Regions from separate parts of the Brucella sp. LJL56 genome, predicted to be linked through region 2. Evidence: predicted binding sites of a transcription regulator. Region 2 holds the regulator's gene; the other holds the start of a gene.

Region 1 (9,814 bases), on a different contig from region 2:
ACCCCGGCAACGCCGTCGGCTGCTTTTGGTCTGGCCGATGAAGACCTCGCCAATGATCCGGTCAAGATGTACCTCAACGACATCTTCACGGTGACGGTCAACATGGCTGGCCTTCCGGGTATTGCCGTGCCTGCCGGTATCAATGAGAAAGGTCTGCCGCTGGGTCTTCAACTGATCGGACGCCCGTTCGAGGAAGAGACACTGTTCCAGGCGGCGCACGCCATTGAACAGGCTGCCGGACGGTTTACTCCGGCAAAATGGTGGTAAAAACTGATCTTTTTGTTCGCCGGGGTTTCCCCGGCGAATTTGTTTCTATGGCTGCGTTAGCGGTCCGAGCCTGGCGAATTGCGGCTCGCGATATTGAACTAACTGCCGAGAAGCGTGAAGTTCTGGAAGCCAAGTTCCAGCGCGACCTTCACGCGAATACAGATTGTGTCCTGATTGCCGAAAGGGCCGGGATCGTTGCGGGCTGGGGCGCGAGGGTGCCTCAAAGCAATTACATTTCCGATTTATGGGTTGATCCGCTTCGCCAAGGGCAGGGGATTGGTAGACACCTTCTTGATGCGCTGATGGCACAGATTCTACTCGATGGCTTTGACGAAGCGGTGATCGGCACTCACGCGGACAATCTTCCCGCTCTCAACCTCTACAAAAGGGCTGGCTTCCGGACCGATTGGCGCGGCGAAGAATGGTCTGAAAGCTTCGGACGAACAGTCGAAAAAGTGAGGATGTGCACCAAGCTTTGAAAGCCCATGCTGTCGCAACCGTTGCCGAATGTTCCGTCACGCCTATTCTTCTCTAGAGAGGATAATATCAGGAGGAGGGCAAGCGATGTGGATCATGCTGACGGAAGTGAACGGTGAAAAGCTCGCCGTGAATTTCAATCACGTTCTTTCCTATAATGCTTATGGAACCGGCACACGCATTGTGACGCTGAGCACGGATCAGACTTTCTTTGTTAAAGAATCGATCGAGGAGATCGAAGCCAAGCTCGGTATCGATGTAAAAGCTTGAAGTCCCCATTTATCAGGAATTTATGAAGTTCTGTTGAAAAAGAAAACGAACGGCATTGCGTTTGCGAATTGCCGTTCATGCCACCTCAGCATTTCAGGTTTTCTCTACTAACTTCTCAGAATTCGTAGAGAAACCTCTGGAGAGGCGCTCTAGATATCCAGTTCTTCCACGAAAGCCGCCCGATCCTGAATGAAACGGAAACGCGCTTCCGGTTTGGTACCCATCAGTTCATCGACGGTGTTGCGGGTTTCATCGATATAATCTTCGTCCACCTGAACACGCAGCAGAGTGCGTTTCCTCGGGTCCATGGTCGTTTCTTTGAGCTGCTCGGCGCGCATTTCGCCAAGGCCTTTGAAGCGCCCGATTTCCACTTTTCCACGTCCGGTGAACATGGTGCGCAGAAGCTCGTCCTTGTGCGCTTCATCACGCGCATAGGCGACCTTTCCGCCCTGGCTCAAGCGGAAAAGCGGAGGTACTGCCAGATAGAGATGACCGTTGCGGATCAGATCGGGCATTTCTTGATAGAAGAATGTGATGAGCAGCGACGCGATATGCGCACCATCGACATCTGCGTCGGTCATGACGATGACGCGATCATAACGCAGGTCGTCCTCGCGATAATTCTTGCGCGTGCCGGAGCCAAGCGCCTGTACCAGATCGGCAATCTGCTGGTTTGCCGTCAGTTTTTCGCGTCCGGCGCTGGCAACGTTCAAAATCTTACCACGCAACGGCAGAATAGCCTGATTGGCGCGATTCCGTGCCTGTTTGGCTGAGCCGCCTGCCGAGTCACCCTCGACGATGAACAGTTCTGCCCCGGCTGCTGCGTTCTGCGTGCAATCGGCAAGCTTGCCGGGCAGGCGCAGCTTGCGCGTTGCGCTTTTGCGAACCGTTTCTTTCTCTTGACGACGGCGTAAACGCTCGTCCGCGCGGTCAATCACCCACTCCAGAAGGCGCGATGCTTCCTGCGGAGAGGCTGCAAGCCAGTGATCGAATGGATCGCGGATAGCGTTTTCCACGATGCGCTGCGCCTCGACGGTCGCAAGCTTGTCTTTGGTCTGGCCGACAAATTCCGGCTCGCGGATGAAAACCGACAGCATGCCCGCAGCCGATACCATAACGTCATCAGTGGTAATGATCGAAGCGCGCTTGTTGTTGGTCAGTTCTGCATAGGCTTTTAGCCCTCGCGTCAAGGCAATACGCAGGCCTGCTTCATGCGTACCTCCATCCCCGGTCGGAATGGTGTTACAGTAAGAGTGGACGAAACCGTCACCACCGAACCACGAAACCGCCCATTCGACGGCCCCATGTCCGCCTTGTTTTTCGGTCTTGCCCGCAAAAATCTCCCGTGTGACCTGATGTTCCTTGCCAAGCGACGCCTCAAGATAGTCTTTCAGGCCACCGGGGAAGTGGAATACGGCCTTTTCAGGCGTTTCCTTCTTCGGATCGAGCAGGGATGGATCGCAGTTCCAGCGGATTTCAACCCCACCGAACAGATAGGCTTTCGAGCGGGCCATGCGATAGAGGCGATGTGGGTCGAACTGTGCTGTCTTGCCAAAAATATCGGGGTCTGGGTGAAAACGGACGCGGGTGCCGCGACGATTATGCACTTCGCCGAGTTCTTCCAGTCCACCTTGCGGAATGCCACGCGAGAAGCGCTGGCGATAAAGTCGGCGATTGCGTGCGACTTCCACTTCCAGCATATCGGAAAGGGCGTTCACCACCGAAACGCCAACGCCGTGCAGCCCCCCCGACGTTTCATAGGCCTTCCCGTCGAACTTGCCGCCCGCGTGCAGCTTGGTCATGATGACTTCGAGCGTAGACTTTCCGGGTACCTGGGGATGTTCATCCACGGGAATGCCGCGTCCGTTGTCCGAAACAGTAACAAAACCATCGGCATCAAAACTGACTTCGATAAAATTGGCATGCCCCGCGACCGCTTCGTCCATCGAGTTGTCAATGACTTCAGCGAAGAGATGATGCAGCGCCTTTTCGTCCGTACCGCCAATATACATGCCGGGACGCAGGCGTACCGGCTCCAGGCCTTCCAGAACACGGATGGATGATGCGTTATAGTCGTCGCCTGCCGATGAAGCAGGCGGCGCCTTGACCGCGACCGGTTTCGGAACGGAGGGGGACGGCGCTACTACCGGCTGTGCAACAGGTTGTGGCGCTACAGGTTTTTCACCCTGTCGCCCCTGTTCCCGTTCCCGGGCATTGCTGACCACTCTAGAGAAGAGATCGTTGCTATCGTCCATCTGTTCCGAAAAGCTCTCTATCTGAATTTCAGGGGGCGCTGCCGAGCCTGCTCGCCATCGACCGGAAAATATTGTTCGCGAATCACCTAAATGATGCCATGCGCGCCCGCGAAAGGCGACTAAAGTTCGCCTTACGTTCCGCTTTCACACTGCTTTTTCAAAGGGGTTTGTTCAGAACGGAACCGATTTGCACCAGAAAGAAGGCGAAAGTCAAACAAGCAGGACATTTCCGATCAAATTGGATGGAAACGCTGTGGCAGTTCGCATAGAGCGATGACGGGAATGTTCAGAATACCGAGAGTTTGAAATGCAGAGCAGCGCAACAAGCGGCATGGAAGCGCACGTAAAGGGCATGGCGATTATGGTGCTCTCGGTGCTTCTGCTGCCGCTGATGGATGCCATCGGTAAGTGGCTTGCCATGGTGGACAATATGCCTCCGGCAACTGTCACCTTCATGCGGTTCTTCATTCAGTGTTGGTTGATGTTCTTCGTCCTGCTCGTTGTGGGCGGTTTTGCTGCACTGCGAACACAACATCTGGCGGGCAATCTCATTCGTGGTGCGCTAATGGGGTTCGGTGGGCTCTGCTTCTTTACGGCGATAAAATATATGCCGCTGGCGGATGCGATGGCTGTCTTCTTTGCCGAGCCGCTTATTCTGACGCTCTTTTCGGCCATTTTCCTGAAGGAGAAAGTGGGCTGGAGAAGGTTCAGTGCTGTCGGTGTCGGGCTCATTGGTACAATGATCGTGATCCAGCCGAGTTTCGAGATTTTCGGTGCTGTCTCGCTTCTGCCATTGGCAACAGCCGTAACCTTCGCGATCTATCTGATCCTGAACCGCAAATACGGCACCAAGGAGAGTGCGCTTGTAATGCAGTTCTATGCGGGCGTCGGCGGATGGGTGCTTGCCGGGATTGCTATGATTTTCGGAACTGCGGCGGGTCTTGGCGACCTGAGTTTCGGCCTGCCGCGTGGCATCCAGCCGTGGCTGCTCTTGTTGCTTCTAGGAACGATCGGTACGGTTAGCCATCTGATGGTCGTGCAGGCATTCAAGCTTGCACCGGCATCTATGCTCGCACCGTTCCAGTATCTGGAAATCGTTAACGCTGTTCTGGTTGGCCTGATCGTGTTCGGCGATTTCCCGACGCCATCGAAATGGTGCGGTATTGCGATCATTGTTGGATCAGGCTTCTATGTTTTCATGCGCGAGCGTCGCGTGAAAGCTGATGCAGTGGATTAGCGGCTAGGCAGCTATTTGAGCTGACGTGCACCGAAGACCGCCTCGAAAGCTTTTCCCATAGCGACGTCCAGGTCACCTATCGTCACCGGCAATCCCAGATCTACAAGGCTGGTGACGCCATGTTCTGCGATTCCACAAGGAACGATTCCGGAATAATGGCTGAGATCGGGTTCGACATTGATGGCAATGCCGTGAAAGCTGACCCAGCGGCGAAGGCGGATGCCTATGGCTGCGATCTTATCTTCGCACATGGTGCCATTTGCAAGGCGGGGCTTCTCTGGCCGTGTAACCCATACGCCGACGCGATCTTCGCGACGTTCACCCTTGACGTTGAACTCGGCTAGACTTTCAATGATCCATTGTTCAAGAGCTGTCACGAAGGCGCGTACGTCCTCGCGGCGACGTTTGAGATCAAGCATCACGTAGGCGATGCGCTGGCCGGGGCCATGGTAGGTATACTCACCGCCGCGCCCCGTGTTGAAGACGGGGAGACTGTCTGGAGTCAGGAGATCGCTTGCATTGGCGCTGGTGCCTGCGGTGTATAGCGACGGATGTTCAACCAGCCAAACAAGTTCATTTGCTGTACCTTCCCGAATAGCCTGGACACGTGTTTCCATGAAAGCGAGAGCTTCCTCATAGTCCGTAAGGCCTTCTGTAACGACCCAGTCCACGGGAGGCGCATCCGCCAGGAGTGGCAGAAAATGAGTCTCCAGTGCATCGCGTTCACGCGGCTTTTGTGAATCTTTCTCGAAAATGGGGGAGGCGGAACTATTCGTCATGATGAAAGCATATGGCGGTTTTGTAGCGCGACTACCAGATGTCAAAATGCCTCCCCGATCAATGAATCGCGAGCGGCACTTCCTTTTCGCATCGATTACGCCCCGCCTGTTTTGCCCGGTATAGGGCGCGGTCAGCGGCGTTGACGAGATGACTATAGTCTGGATGGCCGTTGAATGCTGCAACACCGATAGACAAAGTCACAGACTGGCGTGCGCCATCGGGAAGATTCATTGGCTGCTGCGCTATCTGGTTGCGCAGTTCCTCACCAATCGCAAAAGCCTTGCTTTCGTCGGCCTCCACAAGGGCGACCAGAAACTCTTCCCCGCCGTAGCGGAACACGAAATCGCTTGGACGGCATAGTGACAGGATCGCCCCGGCAACTTGCTGAAGAACCGCATCGCCAGCGCTGTGTCCATAGGTGTCGTTGATGTTCTTGAAATGGTCGATGTCGATCATCAGAACGCTCAGATTCATAGCCTTTTGTGAAGCCATACGTACTTCGCGAGTCAGTATTGAGGGCATGAAACGGCGGTTGAGCGCACGTGTCAACGGATCTCGGCCCGTCTCCATTGCTGCGGCCGCCTGAAACAGTTCAGACAACAGGAATTTCACCTCACCGATCTTGGTTTGAAACAGTGCAAGGGAGGTGGCCAGTTCGACGGGATTGTCCTTGCGTGCATTGTTGATGGCCGGCAGTAGATTATCGTCTATATGTTCTACATTCCGGCGGATGTTCTCCAATGTAGTGGAGTTGGAGAACATGAGATCGGCCTTGTGCTGTAACCACAATCCGAAATCCGAGTTTGCGAGCGAGTGAAGCGGACTGTCGGAATTGCCGTACAGGTTGAAGAGGAGTGACTGGCTCCATTCCATGAGCGCGGCGCGTTGCGATTCGCGCTCAAGAGGAAAATCGTGGCTGAGCGTGAAGGCCCGGTAAGCTTCATCGGTCTGGGCGCTTTCGCGCGCGTCCTTGACGAAAGCTTGGCTCATGATTTCAATCGCGATGTCGATGGCATTGCTGACATGTACGATAAGGTGCGCCAGGACCTCACGTGAAGCAACCTCTAGACTCAGTTGACGAACGATCTCGTTTTTGAGCAGACGCGCGCCCTGCATAACGACATGGATCGGTACGTCGATACGGGCATGAACTTCGCCAATCTTGCGCTGTTCGTGGATGAATGCTTCGACATCGCATGCGTTTCTCTGGAACATTTTCAAAAGCCAGTCGCTCAGCGAATTATGCAGTCGCTCCTGTACCATTTTCTGGGAGAGAAAAGTCGCGGCATCGCGGTTGCTCATGAGGCGGCTATAGAAAACGCCGACAAATTGCTCGCGATGGCGGCTGATCAGATCGCGGAGAAGGCGCGCATGTTCTTCGGGCAGGCTGTTGATTAGCTCGATCCATTCGAGTTGCGTGGTGCCCAGTCCTGTTTTCGACCCCCATGTAGCGCCGATTTCAGAGGTCGAATAATCCATGTTTCTACTCCTTGCGGTGACCGCAAGGCTCCGCCCGCTACCGGTTTGGAACCAGCGCCGGATCGGCTTCGCGAATCGGAGATTCTGCGGTCTTCCCCTTGTTTCAAGGGGCTGTGTGCGAACTCAACAAGCCCCTGATATCTCGACTTTCTTAAGAATCTCTCCGCAAAATTGCAGGTTAATAATTGGGATCAGTCGAGGGCATTTTTTGTAGGTCGCGCTCGAGATTGATAGAGCATCGTAAGATTAAGTGACTTTACCATGTGGCTGTTTGGCCTACCTATCTGCGGGCAAGATTCCAATTCTGGCCAATTCTCGAAAGGAACCCGGAATGAGATTTAAGTTACTTTCTGCAGTTGTAGCGCTTTTCGCGGTTACCGCTGTCGCCGAAGCGGGTACGCCCGTTGCTCCGGCTCCGATTCCGGTAATTGCGCCCGATAGCGCCGGCTCAGCTATTCAAGTTGATTATCGCTGCCGTCGCGGCATGGTCCGCACCCCGAGCGGTCGTTGCGTCACGGATCGCCGCTGGCGTGATGATCGTCGTGGATGGGATCGTCATTCACCACGTTATTATCGAGAACGGGACCGTGATCGCCGTTGGCGTCATGATCGCGACCGTCATCGTGATCGGGTCTATATCGAGCCGCGTCGTCGCGGTCCGCATAATTAAAGAAAGAAAAGAGCAGCGGTTTCGCTGCTCTTTTTATACTGGTTCGGTTTGTGTGCCTGAAATAGTGTCGATTTGCGGGAAAACATCCGGCGTCATGGGCGCAAGTACATCAATGATGAGGCCGCTTGGCGCGAAGTTCACATCACAATTGGCCTTCAATTCCCCGGTCAATACGGAATACAGCAGCCTTTGACCGAACCCGCGGCGTGCGGGACGTTCGACTGTCGGCCCACCACTTTCGACCCAGCGCATGTGAAATTTCCGCTCCCCCTGTCTTTCTATGACCTCCCAGTCAAACTCGACTGTGCCGCTTTCATTGGAGAGTGCCCCGTACTTCACGGCATTGGTTGCGAGTTCATATAAGCCTAACGAAAGTGAAACTGTCACTCGGTCGCTCACCACAAGCGCTGGACCATTCATGCGGATACGATGACCGAATGTACTGTTAAACGGGACGAGGGCGGTTTCACAAATCTGGCTGATCGTCGTCCCCGTCCAATCGTCCTTGAGCAGCATGTCGTGGGCCTGACTGAGTGCTCGAAGCCTTTCGCTGAACAGTTCGTTGGCAGTTTGGGGATTGGTGGCATTGCGCAAGGTCTGGTTGGCTATCGATTGCACCATAGCCATTGAGTTCTTGAAGCGGTGCGATATTTCGCGCGTAACCAGCGCCTTATCTGCCTCGACTTTTTTGCGTTCGGTGACATCAATGACGATGCCCAGAAGCGCAGGGGTCCTACCGAGGAGTGCTTTGGCGCGGGTTTCAACCCAGCGCACCTGGCCCAACCTGTTGATGATGCGATACTCAGCCTTGAAGGGCTTGTTAGTGGCAAAAGATTCCTGAGATCGCTGGATCAGCATCATTCGGTCTTCAAGTACCACCATTTCGATAATTTTGTCGTAGTTAACGGGTTCGTCGGGTGTCAGTCCGAAAATGCGCCGGTATTCCGCCGAGCAGTTGATTTCTCCGGTATGATAGTCCCGCGTCCAGAAACCGACATTCGCCACCTCAATGATATATTGGAGCTGATCGTTGCTACGTTGCTTTTCGATTGAAAGCGTTTCGCGTTCTTTTTCGAGTTCAACGAGTTTTCCGAGTTCCAGTGTCACATCGAGCTGCGATGAAACGAAATGATGAAGCTCACCTGCCTCAGTTTTGACTGGGGAGATATGTAGCCGGTTCCAGAATGGTTCGCCTGATTTCTTATAGTTTAGAATATCGATATCGATTGACTGCTCCGCTTCCAGCGCCGCGTGGATAGTCTCGATATGCCTCGGATCTGTGCTAGGCCCCTGAAGGAAGCGGCAATTCTTTCCGATGATTTCATCGGCCTCATAGCCGGTCAGGTTCTGGAAAGCCTTGTTTGCAAAGATGATTGGATTGTCCGGCAGACGGGGATTTGTGATGAGCATTGGCATAGGCGTCAATTCAACGGCCGCCGTGAAAGGATTCGCTTCCTGGGAGAAGGATGCTCCCAATACTTTTACGGACGGCTGTACTTTTGTTGCCAATGTAAACCCCACTCGCTGAAAACGCTTACAAGCTGTCCTACTTCACGCAAGTTATCCGATTGTTGCTTAATTTGCTAACAAAAATAATGGAATAGCCAGAACGAATTATCGTTTCGTCCGTTAAACAGCAGAGGAAACATCTGCGTGTTGCAAGGTGCAAATAAGGTGCGCACGTAATTTTCCAGCAGTATTCAGCGGGCATTCATAAACGGACGGCAATGATGACATCATTGAAATGGAGAAGCACAGGATGAACACCTTCAAAAAGATGATGGTTGGCCTTGTCGGTGCAAGCTTTCTGATCGGCGCAATGGTTCCGGTCTCGGCTGCACCTGTCATGTCAACTGCGCCTGCGGCAAGTAATGAAAATGTTCAGCATGTCCGTGATGACCGCTGGCGTCGCGGACCGAGCCATGGACACTGGGGCGGCTACCGGCCTGGGCCTCGTCCAGGCTGGCACGGGCGTCCTTACCGTCCGGGACCGGGTTATTGGAATGGCTATCGCGGTGACCGCTATTATCGCCACGGCTATCGCCGCCATAATGACGGATGGTGGTACCCGCTCGCTGCGTTCGGTGCTGGCGCAATCATCGGTGGTGCGATTGCCGCTCCGCCGCCACCGCCTCCGCCAGTCTACCGCGCGCCAGCTTACGGTTACAGCAATTCACACGTCCAGTGGTGCTATAATCGTTATCGGTCCTATCGGGCGTCAGACAACACGTTCCAGCCGTATAACGGTCCACGTCAACAGTGTTATTCACCATACTGATAGTGGAAATTCGTTAAACTCAATGGAGCCGCCCTTTTATGGGCGGCTTTGTTTTTGTGACTAAGTCTATCAACTGCATCGATCAGTAATTGTCATCCATA
Region 2 (9,814 bases):
TCGGATGGGCATCGCGACGGAAGCCCGTAAAGAACTTCGTCATCTGCTCGTGGATCATCGTGTGGCGCGTCACACGATAGTCGAAGTCAGACTTCTGGGTTGCCGTCGGCAATTCGCCGTAGAGAAGCAGATAGCAGGTTTCCAGAAAATCACCGTGTTCGGCGAGCTGATCGATCGGGTAGCCGCGATAGAGCAGCGTGCCTTCATCGCCATCAATGTAAGTGATCTTGGATTCGCACGATGCAGTGGATGTGAAGCCCGGATCGTAGGTGAACATCTGGGAATTCTTGTAGAGTGGACCGATATCAACGACGTCTGGTCCGACAGTGCCTTGTCGCACAGGCAGGTCGAATGTTTTGCCTTCTAGTGTAAAGCTGGCTGTCCTATCTGACATCGTGTTTCCTTTCATGTCCACTTTGCCGCCCGCACGACGGCAGAATTGTAATCGTCGTTATAATTTGTCTTTTATCTTTTGGCATAGTCCCCGGCCTGCGGGGACCATCAGCGTTTCACGCATTATCCTAACGATTTTGCCCGTCAAACTATCCCAAACGGTTCGTGATGCAATGCGTAATTTGAACTATTTACGCCGGTTTTGTCACGTCAGCGTGAATGTTCCCACCTTAACCGATTTGATCGCGAATACGTCCAAGTGACTCTTCGCGTCCAAGGACGAAAAGCACGTCGAACACGCCCGGAGAGGTGGCGCGACCAGTCAATGCTGCACGTAGGGGCTGTGCAATCTTGCCCAGTTTCAGCCCGGTTTTCTCTGCGTGAGTCCGTACGACGGCATCAAGCGATTCAGCGGTCCACTCTCCAGCTTCTTCCAAATCCGGGAGCACGGATTTAAGGACGGAGCGGCCTTCCTCGTTCAGGAGCGAAGCTGCCTTCTCATCAAGGTCGAGCGGACGGGCTGCAAAGATAAACTTCGATCCGTCGGCCAGTTCCACCAGAGTTTTGGCACGATCCTTCAAGCCAGGCATGGCCGCAAGCAATTGTGCGCTTCGCTTGTCGTCCAGAGCGTCTGCAATTTCCTTACCACCTTCGATTTCCGGCAGAACGGTGACGAGCGCGTCGTAAAGCGCTTTATCATCGCTGGCACGCATATAGAGGCCGTTAATTGCCTCAAGCTTTTGAAAGTCGAAGCGGGCTGCGCCCTTATTGATATCTTTGACGTCGAACCACTCGATCATTTGCTCGGTCGACATGACTTCGTCATCACCGTGACTCCAACCGAGGCGCACGAGATAGTTGCGCAGGGCTGCGGGCAAATAGCCCATTGCACGGTAAGCATCGACACCCAGGGCGCCATGACGCTTGGAGAGTTTTGCGCCATCGGCACCATGAATGAGGGGGATATGCGACATTTGCGGTACGTCCCACCCCATCGCATCATAGATTACGGTCTGTCGCGCGGCGTTGGTAAGATGATCGTCGCCGCGAATGATGTGCGTCACACCCATATCGTGATCGTCGACCACAACCGCATGCATATAAGTCGGCGTACCGTCGGAACGCAGAATAATGAAATCATCGAGATCCTTGTTCGGGAAACGCACGTCGCCCTGCACAGCATCCCGAACGAGGGTTTCGCCTTCCTGCGGAGCTTTGATCCGGACGACGGGCTTCACGCCTGCAGGCGCTTCAGACGGATCGCGATCACGCCAGCGACCATCATAGCGCGGCGGGCGGCCTTCCGCCCGTGCTTTCTCGCGCATTTCTTCCAGTTCTTCTGGCGTTGTATAGCAATAATATGCCTTCCCAAGAGCGACGAGTTCTTCCGCTACTTCACGATGGCGAGGTGCGCGTTCAAACTGTGAGATGGCGTCGCCGTCCCAATCCAGACCTAACCAGGTCAGCCCATCGAGAATGGCAGCGGTCGCGGCGTCTGTGGAACGTTCCCGGTCGGTGTCTTCGATGCGCAGCAACATCTTGCCGCCATTGTGCTTGGCGTAGAGCCAGTTGAACAAGGCAGTGCGCGCACCACCGATGTGCAAATACCCCGTGGGCGAGGGGGCAAAACGGGTAACGACCGGTTTCGACATGATAGCTCCACTATGTCATGCGCCTTTTGAGAGTAGCGGCGAATGCCGAGACACTGGCGCAAACTTGAATTCTAACGCCTGCGGGAGAAACTCCGGCAGGCAATCGGGGTTCGTGATGCGAACCCACTCGATTTCGGCTGCGGTTCATGTAGCATAGGCAGCAATGTGCGCAAGGGTTTCACATCCCTTTCGTGCTGATGTGCCGTCGTTCTTTCGGGGTATTTCGGCGGTTTGGGCTAACTTTTGCGGTCAGGCGGGGGCATGACAGGCATCAGGGAAGCGAGCAATGCTAACGAGCGGGCGCTTGTCAGAAGCATGCCCGATGGTCTGTTGCGTGCTTTGTTGCCAGAGGCTTGGCCCCAGAATGAAACAGAACCTCCGGCAAATCCGGAATTGGTCAAGCCGCCTGTGCTCAGCCGGCGTGAGCGTCTACTCTCCATTCTCTTCGTTGCAACTGATCAGGTCAGGGCAGCAATTGAAACTGAAGCCGGGCGAGGCGTATTTTTTCTCTTATTGCCAGTTTTCGCCGGTGTTGGCGCAATCATCTATTTTACGCTCTCATTCGAACCTGCGTGGACACCACTTCTATCCATGCTTGCGATCGCCGTCGGTTTGCGAATTGCAACGCGAAGGCACCATGTCGCTACGCAAGGCACAACGTTGGCCATCGCTTTGATAGCCGGTCTTGTGGTCGGCAAATGGGAGACGGAGCGTCGTGCAACGCCGATGCTGGGCTCCGATGTAGCGACACGTGTGACGGGACGGGTTATTGCGCTGGAGTATCAGGATAACGAAAGCTGGCGGATAACGCTTGATGTGCTCCAGACCGAACGCCCCAAACTCCGTTTTCCGCCCAAGCGCATCCGCGTCAATGCAAGGGACATTCCTGCATCGACGGTGATCGGCGGCGGACTGACGGGTTTTGTCCGATTGCGAACCCCTTCAGGCCCGGTTCGCCCCGGCAACTATGATTTCTCGTTTCACGCTTATTTCAATGGGATTGGCGCCAATGGTTTCTTTCTCGGAACACCCAAAGTGGCGACGGTTTCTCCGCCAGATGAACTGACTGCGGAAATTTCCCAGTGGATTGCCATGTTGCGTGTTCGGGTGTCTGAACGAATCGAGGAAGTGATAGGTGGGGAGGATGGCAGTGTCGCCTCGGCACTCGTAGCAGGCACGCGGGCCGGGATTAGTGAGCAGACGAATGAAGATCTGCGCAAAGCGGGGCTTGCGCATATTCTGTCGATCTCCGGCTTGCATATGGCGCTTGCAGCCGGAGTCGTCATGCTGACGTTGCGCTCTCTTTTCGCTCTTTTTCCGGCCTTTAGCGTGCGGCATCCCGTGAAGAAGTATGCGGCATTTCTCTCCCTGCTAAGCTGTACTTTCTATCTTGCGATGTCGGGTGCGGATGTGGCCGCACAACGAAGCTATGTAATGATCGCGGTTATGCTTGGTGCATTGCTGGTGGACCGTGCTGCGATCAGTATGCGTAATCTGGCGATTGCGGCCATAGCTATGATTGCAATCTCGCCGCATGAAATATTGGGGCCGAGTTTTCAAATGTCTTTTTCGGCTACGGCCGCGTTGATTGCAGGTTTTGCCTGGTGGAGCCAGCGCAACGTGATCGGGCAGGTTGGAGCGGGAAAGCGTGGGAAGACCACCTATGGTTTCGCTGGAAAAGTCCTGAAGCCTATCACGGCTGCGGCTGGTACCTCGCTCATTGCCGGACTGGCGAGCGGGATTTTTGCAGCTTATCATTTCAACAACACAGCGCCGTTCGGTTTGGTAGGAAATGTCCTCGCTGAGCCCGTAATAGCTCTTCTCGTAATGCCGTTTGCTGTCTTCGGCCTTGTGTTGATGCCATTGCAACTGGACTGGGTGCCTTTGCAGATCGTGGGCTGGGGTATCTTCGCTGTCAGACACATTGCCTCTTTTGTTGCGGCGTGGTCCCCCGATGGCAATCCCGGCGCCATGCCTGCACTCACTCTCGTTTTCTGGACCATTGCGCTTGTTCTGGCTGTTGTTTTGTCGACTAGACTGAAGGTGTTGGCGCTGCCCTTCATCGTTCTTGGGTTCGCTGCTTTCGTCAGGGAACCTTTTCCCGACATCGTGGTATCAGAAGATGCCAAACTGGTTGGAGTCCGACTGGCTGATGGGAGATTTGCAGTCAATCGGAGCCGTCCGTCGCAATTTACAGTCGATAATTGGAAAACAGCATATCTGGTCGAAGAATTCATTGCACCGCCATCGGGCAAAAACAGAAAACGAACGGATTCGGATGGGTTCGAATGTGAAGATGGATTGTGCACGATCAACTTGCGCGATGGCCACACACTGGCCTACACAGCAGATATCGCGATGCAAGAGATCGCCTGCAACATTGGCGATGTGGTCATTCTCGCTGTTCCTGGCAAGGAATCTTCGTGCGGGCGCTCAACAACTCTGAGCATCAGTAAACGCGATCTGGCGCTAAAGGGATCTGTGGAGATAAGACTCGGAAAAGCAGCAGAACAAAACCGAACTCCTCAGGCCTTATCCTTAATTTCACCCAAAACAACGAAAGCTGAGGCGGCATCGCCAACATCTGAGCTGCAACAGGACAGCCGGATAACATTTGCTGTCGATACACCGAGCCGTCCCTGGCATTTGCATCGCATCCATTCACGTCCGGCACGCGGTTTAGCGGAACGCGAGTACAAACCAAAATCCCGCTCTGCCCAAAATGCAGCGAGCTGTTCATCAGACGCCAATGATGATGCAAATCGCTGCGAATAATCCTGGAAGGCTCCCGGCTAAAAGGGAACTTTGGATACGCTCTATCTCTTTGCTTTACGCATTTTCCAGCGCAAAGCCGTTTCTCTTTTTGCCGGAAACATCTTAATAGCGGCGGATCAGGCCAACAAGCTTACCTTGAACCCGTACTCGGTCAGGGCCGAAGATTCGTGTCTCATAGGCAGGGTTGGCTGCTTCGAGCGCGATGGATGCACCCTTACGACGAAAGCGCTTCAATGTGGCTTCTTCGTCATCGACGAGAGCGACGACGATTTCACCAGGATTTGCGGATTCGCCACGCTTGATGATGACTGTGTCTCCATCGAAAATTCCGGCATCGATCATTGAATCGCCTCTGACCTCGAGAGCGTAATGCTCACCCGCACCAATCATTTCTGGCGGAAGGTTGAGGGAATGGGTCTGATTCTGGATGGCTGAAATCGGCACACCAGCAGCAATTCGCCCCATGACCGGCACGGAAACAGTTGCAGACGTGTCGTCATTCGTGGCCACAGGGGCAGGGCGCAACGGTGGAGGCGGCGGCGCTTTGCCAAGGCTACCTTCGATAACGCTAGGAGCGAACTTCTTTTGTGCATTGAGCCCTGGAGCAATAGAATCCGGCAGGCGCAGGACCTCAAGCGCACGTGCTCGGTTCGGCAAACGACGAATGAAGCCACGTTCCTCCAGAGCGGTGATCAGACGATGGATACCCGATTTTGAAGCCAGATCGAGCGCTTCCTTCATTTCATCGAAAGACGGGGGAATGCCCGTTTCTTTTAGACGTTCATGAATGAACAGCAGAAGCTCGTGCTGTTTACGGGTTAACATGCGCGACACCCTCCCGGCCAAGAATCGAGAAAAACAAAACCAGAACGAACACTATATGTTCCAGTCTTGTTCTGCAATGGTTTTAAAATCATTAACGCTTGAGCCGAGAGCGAACGGAATGCCATGCTTGCAGAGCTTTATTTGCAAGTCAGGGCAATGTGAAGTTTAAATAATATATAATTTACAATAGATTATATGTTGTTCTTCATGCATTATCGAGGTCGAAAGTTGTGTCAAATCTATAGCATGAGGACACGGCAATCGTCGCCGACCGCAGCCTCTGGGGCGTTCTCATCCCTGATGAGAAGTGCTTTCGAGCCGACGAGAGCCGAAAGCATAGACGAATCCTGGATTGGAAATGGCTTTGCTATCAGAGTTCCATCCGGGGTTGATTCGATTGTAGCTCGGATATAATCGCGGCGGTGGTCATTCGCAGGTAGGGTCGCGTCCAGCTTTGCGGGCCGGATATCGGCATCGAGGCTGGTTCCGGCAAGCTTGGCGACAAGCGGACGGAGAAAGACAAGGCTACAGACGAGGCTCGAAACGGGATTGCCTGGCAAGCCTATAACATGCACAATTTTGCTGTTCACACTGATGCGTCCGTACATCAGGGGTTTGCCCGGCCTCATGGCTATCTTCCAAAAATCGAGATTGACGCCCAATTTCTGAAGCGCGCCATGCACAAAATCCCGATCACCGACGGACGCGCCGCCAATCGTCACCAGAATGTCGATGCCACTTTGCAGGCTGTCTGCTATAGCCTGTTCGATCTTGGCAGGATCGTCCGGAATAATCCCCTTATCTTCAGGGCTGCCGCCCGCTCGCCTTATGATTTCAGCGATTCCGACGCTGTTTGACGCAACAATCTGGTCTTTTCCGGGTGTTTCACCCGGCGCGACAAGCTCATCACCGGTCGCGACGATTGCCACCTTGGGTTTTTGGAATACGTCGATTTTCGCGTGTCCGCTTGCAGCGGCGAGCGACAGGGCAGCGGCATCCAGCTCACGTCCGCTCGAAATGACGATATTACCAGGCGAAAAGTCGAGCCCCGCGCGGCGTATATGCCGTCCCGGCTCTATTCCTTCGTGAACAGTGAGCCGGTTACCCGAACGCTCGGTATGTTCCTGAATGACAATTGTGTCTGTGCCTTTGGGCAATGGCGCGCCGGTGAAAATGCGAACCGCCTGTCCGATCCCCAATTTGCCCTCGAAGCGATTGCCCGCCGCCGATTCACCGATGATGTCGAAAACGACTGGATAAGAGATGTTGTCCGGTGCGATCAGGGCGTAACCATCCATTGCCGACCCGTCGAAAGGCGGCTGGAGAAAATGCGCCAGCACAGGTGTTGCAACCACGCGCCCGCCCGCATCGGACAAGGTGACTTGCTCTTTGCCGTGCGGTTCCGCAGATTTCAGGATGCGGGCCAGTGCTTCATCGACCGGGAGAAGGGACATGGTGTTTCCTCTCGAACTGAATTGTGGACCCGTTTAGAGCATAAAGCCTGTCTGGAAGAATTGATCCAGAACAAGGTTCAGCGATTATGCCGTCCAGTCACCTGATTTGCCGCCGCTTTTTTCGGTAACGCGGATGCCGCCGATCTCCATATGTTTGTCGACGGCTTTGGCCATGTCATAGATGGTAAGACACGTTACGGAAACGGCAGCGAGGGCTTCCATTTCCACGCCAGTGCGTCCTTTGAGCTTGGCGAGTGCGCGAACGCGCAAACCGGGTAGTGCCTGATCCGGTTCGATTTCGACAGCGACTTTGGTCAGCATAAGCGGATGGCAGAGGGGAATCAGGTCGGCGGTCTTTTTTGCCGCCATGATGCCTGCTAGACGCGCAGCGCCAATGACGTCACCCTTCGCGGCATTGCCTTCCAGAATGATCGCCAGCGTTTCCGGCTTCATTCTGACCGATCCTTCGGCTGTGGCTTGGCGTTCAGTTTCATCCTTGGCCCCAACATCCACCATATTGGCAGCACCGGTCTGGTCGATATGGGTGAGCTTGGACGTCATTGGTCAGGCCTTGTCGGTCAGGAGTTCACGGGTGGCCGCCGCGACATCTTCCCGGCGCATCAGGCTCTCGCCGATGAGGAAGGTCCCGATTCCGGATTTTTCCAAACGCAGGCAATCTTCGTGTGTGAATATGCCGCTTTCACCAACCAGAACACGATCGGAAGGTGCCATTCTCGACAGGCGTTCCGACACGGCGAGATCAACCTCAAACGTACGCAAATTGCGATTGTTGACGCCGAGCAGACGCGACGAAAGCTTCAGTGCGCGTTCCATCTCGGTTTCGTCGTGAACTTCGATGAGTGCATCCATGCCAAGATCGAACGCGGTTTCTTCCAACGCCTTTGCCAGATCGTCATCGACGCTAGCAAGAATGATCAGAATGCAGTCCGCACCCCAGCTACGCGCTTCATGCACTTGGTATGTATCGAACAGAAAGTCCTTGCGCAGGGCTGGGAGACTGCAAGCGTTACGCGCTGCTGTCAGAAATTCCGGTGCTCCCTGAAAGGATGGCGTATCAGTCAGTACGGAAAGACAAGCGGCACCGCCGGCCTCGTAGGCTTTTGCAAGTGCTGGCGGATCGAAATGAGGGCGGATGAGGCCCTTCGAAGGGCTTGCCTTCTTGATCTCGGCGATCAGTGCAAATTCACCAGCAGCGCGTTTGGCCTCCAGCGCGCTGAGGAAACCGCGCGGCGCTTCCTGATCCTGTGCACGCGCCTTGAGATCGGCGACGGTGCGTTCGGCCTTGGCCGCAGAGATTTCTTCGCGCTTGTATGCCTCGATCTTGCGCAGAATGTCGGTGGACATGACTTAATCCTTTCCGTCAGGCAGCTTTGTCGTTCGAAACGGCAATCACCTTCTGCAAGACAGCAAGTGCTGCACCGCTGTCGATGGATTGCGCTGCGAGAGCGATGCCTTCTTTCAGATCCTTCGCTTTGCCTGCAATGATGAGTGCTGCACCTGAATTGAGCAGGACGATGTCTCGATAGGCATTTTTACTGCCTTCAAGCACGCCGAGCAAAGCCTTGGCATTCAGCGAAGCCTCGCCACCCTTCAGTTCTGCCGGATCGCAACGACGGAGTCCAACTTCTTCCGGCGTGATTTCAAAAGTACGGATTTGACCATTTTCAAGAGCGGCAACTTGTGTCGTTCCAGCGGTGGTCATTTCATCAAGCCCGTCGCCGTAAACTACCCAGGCTGCTTCGGAGCCTAGTTCCTTGAGCACTTCAGCCAACGGTACGAGCCATTGCGGAGCAAACACGCCAACAAGCTGACGTTTGACACTGGCCGGATTGGAAAGAGGGCCAAGGAGATTGAAGATAGTGCGTGTTCCGAGTTCGACGCGGGAGGGACCAACATGGCGCATGGCGGAGTGGTGCATCGGTGCAAACATGAAACCGAGGCCGGCTTCGGTGATGCTGCGGCCGATGATGCTCGCGTCGGCCTCGATATTGATGCCGAGAGCAGCTAGCGCATCGGCGGCACCGGAACGTGAGGAGAGGGCGCGGTTGCCATGCTTGGCGACAGGAACACCAGCACCAGCGACAACAAACGCCGAGCAGCTTGAGACATTGTAGGAACCCGACTGGTCACCACCGGTTCCGACAATATCGATTGCGTCGGCAGGAGCTGAAACTGCCAGCATCCGCGAGCGCATGGACGCAACCGCACCGGCAATTTCTGGTACCGTTTCACCGCGCACACGCAATGCCATCAACAGCCCGCCGATCTGCGACGGAGTTGCTTGTCCCGACATCATTATATCGAAGGCGGTCCTGGAATCCTCAAGCGAAAGCGGCTCGCCTGATGCGGCTTTCGCGATATAGGGTTTTAGATCAGCCATTTTTGATGCCCACCGTCCTTAAAACGCCAGAGCGTTGTTGATGACGGCCTGATTTATCTTCACAGGGTACTGCTTCTGTAGTTCGCCGACGAGCTGTTCGAGAACATCGTCCGATAGCGATGTGGCCAGATACTTCTGCTGCTGTTCCGGAATAGCTTCCGGGCCAGCTCCTGCGGGTTCGGTTACTTCAACAACCTTGAACAGAATCTGGGCGTCGTCCGAAGGTGCTGCAGCGCTCCCGGTGAAACCATCTGCTCCACGGAAAATCTGAGCCGCTGCGGCCGTTCCGATATCGGCATCGTTGGTCGTACGGA

What was found. The regulator LexA, encoded in region 2, represses DNA repair genes until DNA is damaged. The targets are predictions, from matches to a motif close to TGTTCNNNNTGTGTTCNG.
Positions count from the first base shown of each region.
Region 1: parE (DNA topoisomerase IV subunit B) is a predicted target of LexA. The motif match lies at 3,393-3,410, and genes of this name have one in related genera.

Region 1 covers NZ_JBTXLQ010000002.1:249,610-259,423, reverse strand. Annotated here, with positions in the region: gene gatA (Asp-tRNA(Asn)/Glu-tRNA(Gln) amidotransferase subunit GatA) at 1-267, shown strand, start outside; gene ACYSN1_RS09805 (GNAT family N-acetyltransferase) at 315-746, shown strand; gene ACYSN1_RS09800 (flagellar FlbD family protein) at 832-1,014, shown strand; gene parE (DNA topoisomerase IV subunit B) at 1,164-3,269, opposite strand; gene ACYSN1_RS09790 (DMT family transporter) at 3,577-4,506, shown strand; gene lipB (lipoyl(octanoyl) transferase LipB) at 4,518-5,285, opposite strand; gene ACYSN1_RS09780 (GGDEF domain-containing protein) at 5,344-6,765, opposite strand; gene ACYSN1_RS09775 (hypothetical protein) at 7,097-7,435, shown strand; gene ACYSN1_RS09770 (HWE histidine kinase domain-containing protein) at 7,469-8,911, opposite strand; gene ACYSN1_RS09765 (BA14K family protein) at 9,195-9,713, shown strand.
Region 2 covers NZ_JBTXLQ010000001.1:93,328-103,141, forward strand. Annotated here, with positions in the region: gene gltA (citrate synthase) at 1-394, opposite strand, end outside; gene gltX (glutamate--tRNA ligase) at 624-2,045, opposite strand; gene ACYSN1_RS00525 (ComEC/Rec2 family competence protein) at 2,307-4,820, shown strand; gene lexA (transcriptional repressor LexA) at 4,923-5,645, opposite strand; gene ACYSN1_RS00535 (molybdopterin molybdotransferase MoeA) at 5,885-7,099, opposite strand; gene moaC (cyclic pyranopterin monophosphate synthase MoaC) at 7,184-7,660, opposite strand; gene trpC (indole-3-glycerol phosphate synthase TrpC) at 7,664-8,464, opposite strand; gene trpD (anthranilate phosphoribosyltransferase) at 8,481-9,500, opposite strand; gene ACYSN1_RS00555 (peptidyl-prolyl cis-trans isomerase) at 9,519-9,814, opposite strand, start outside.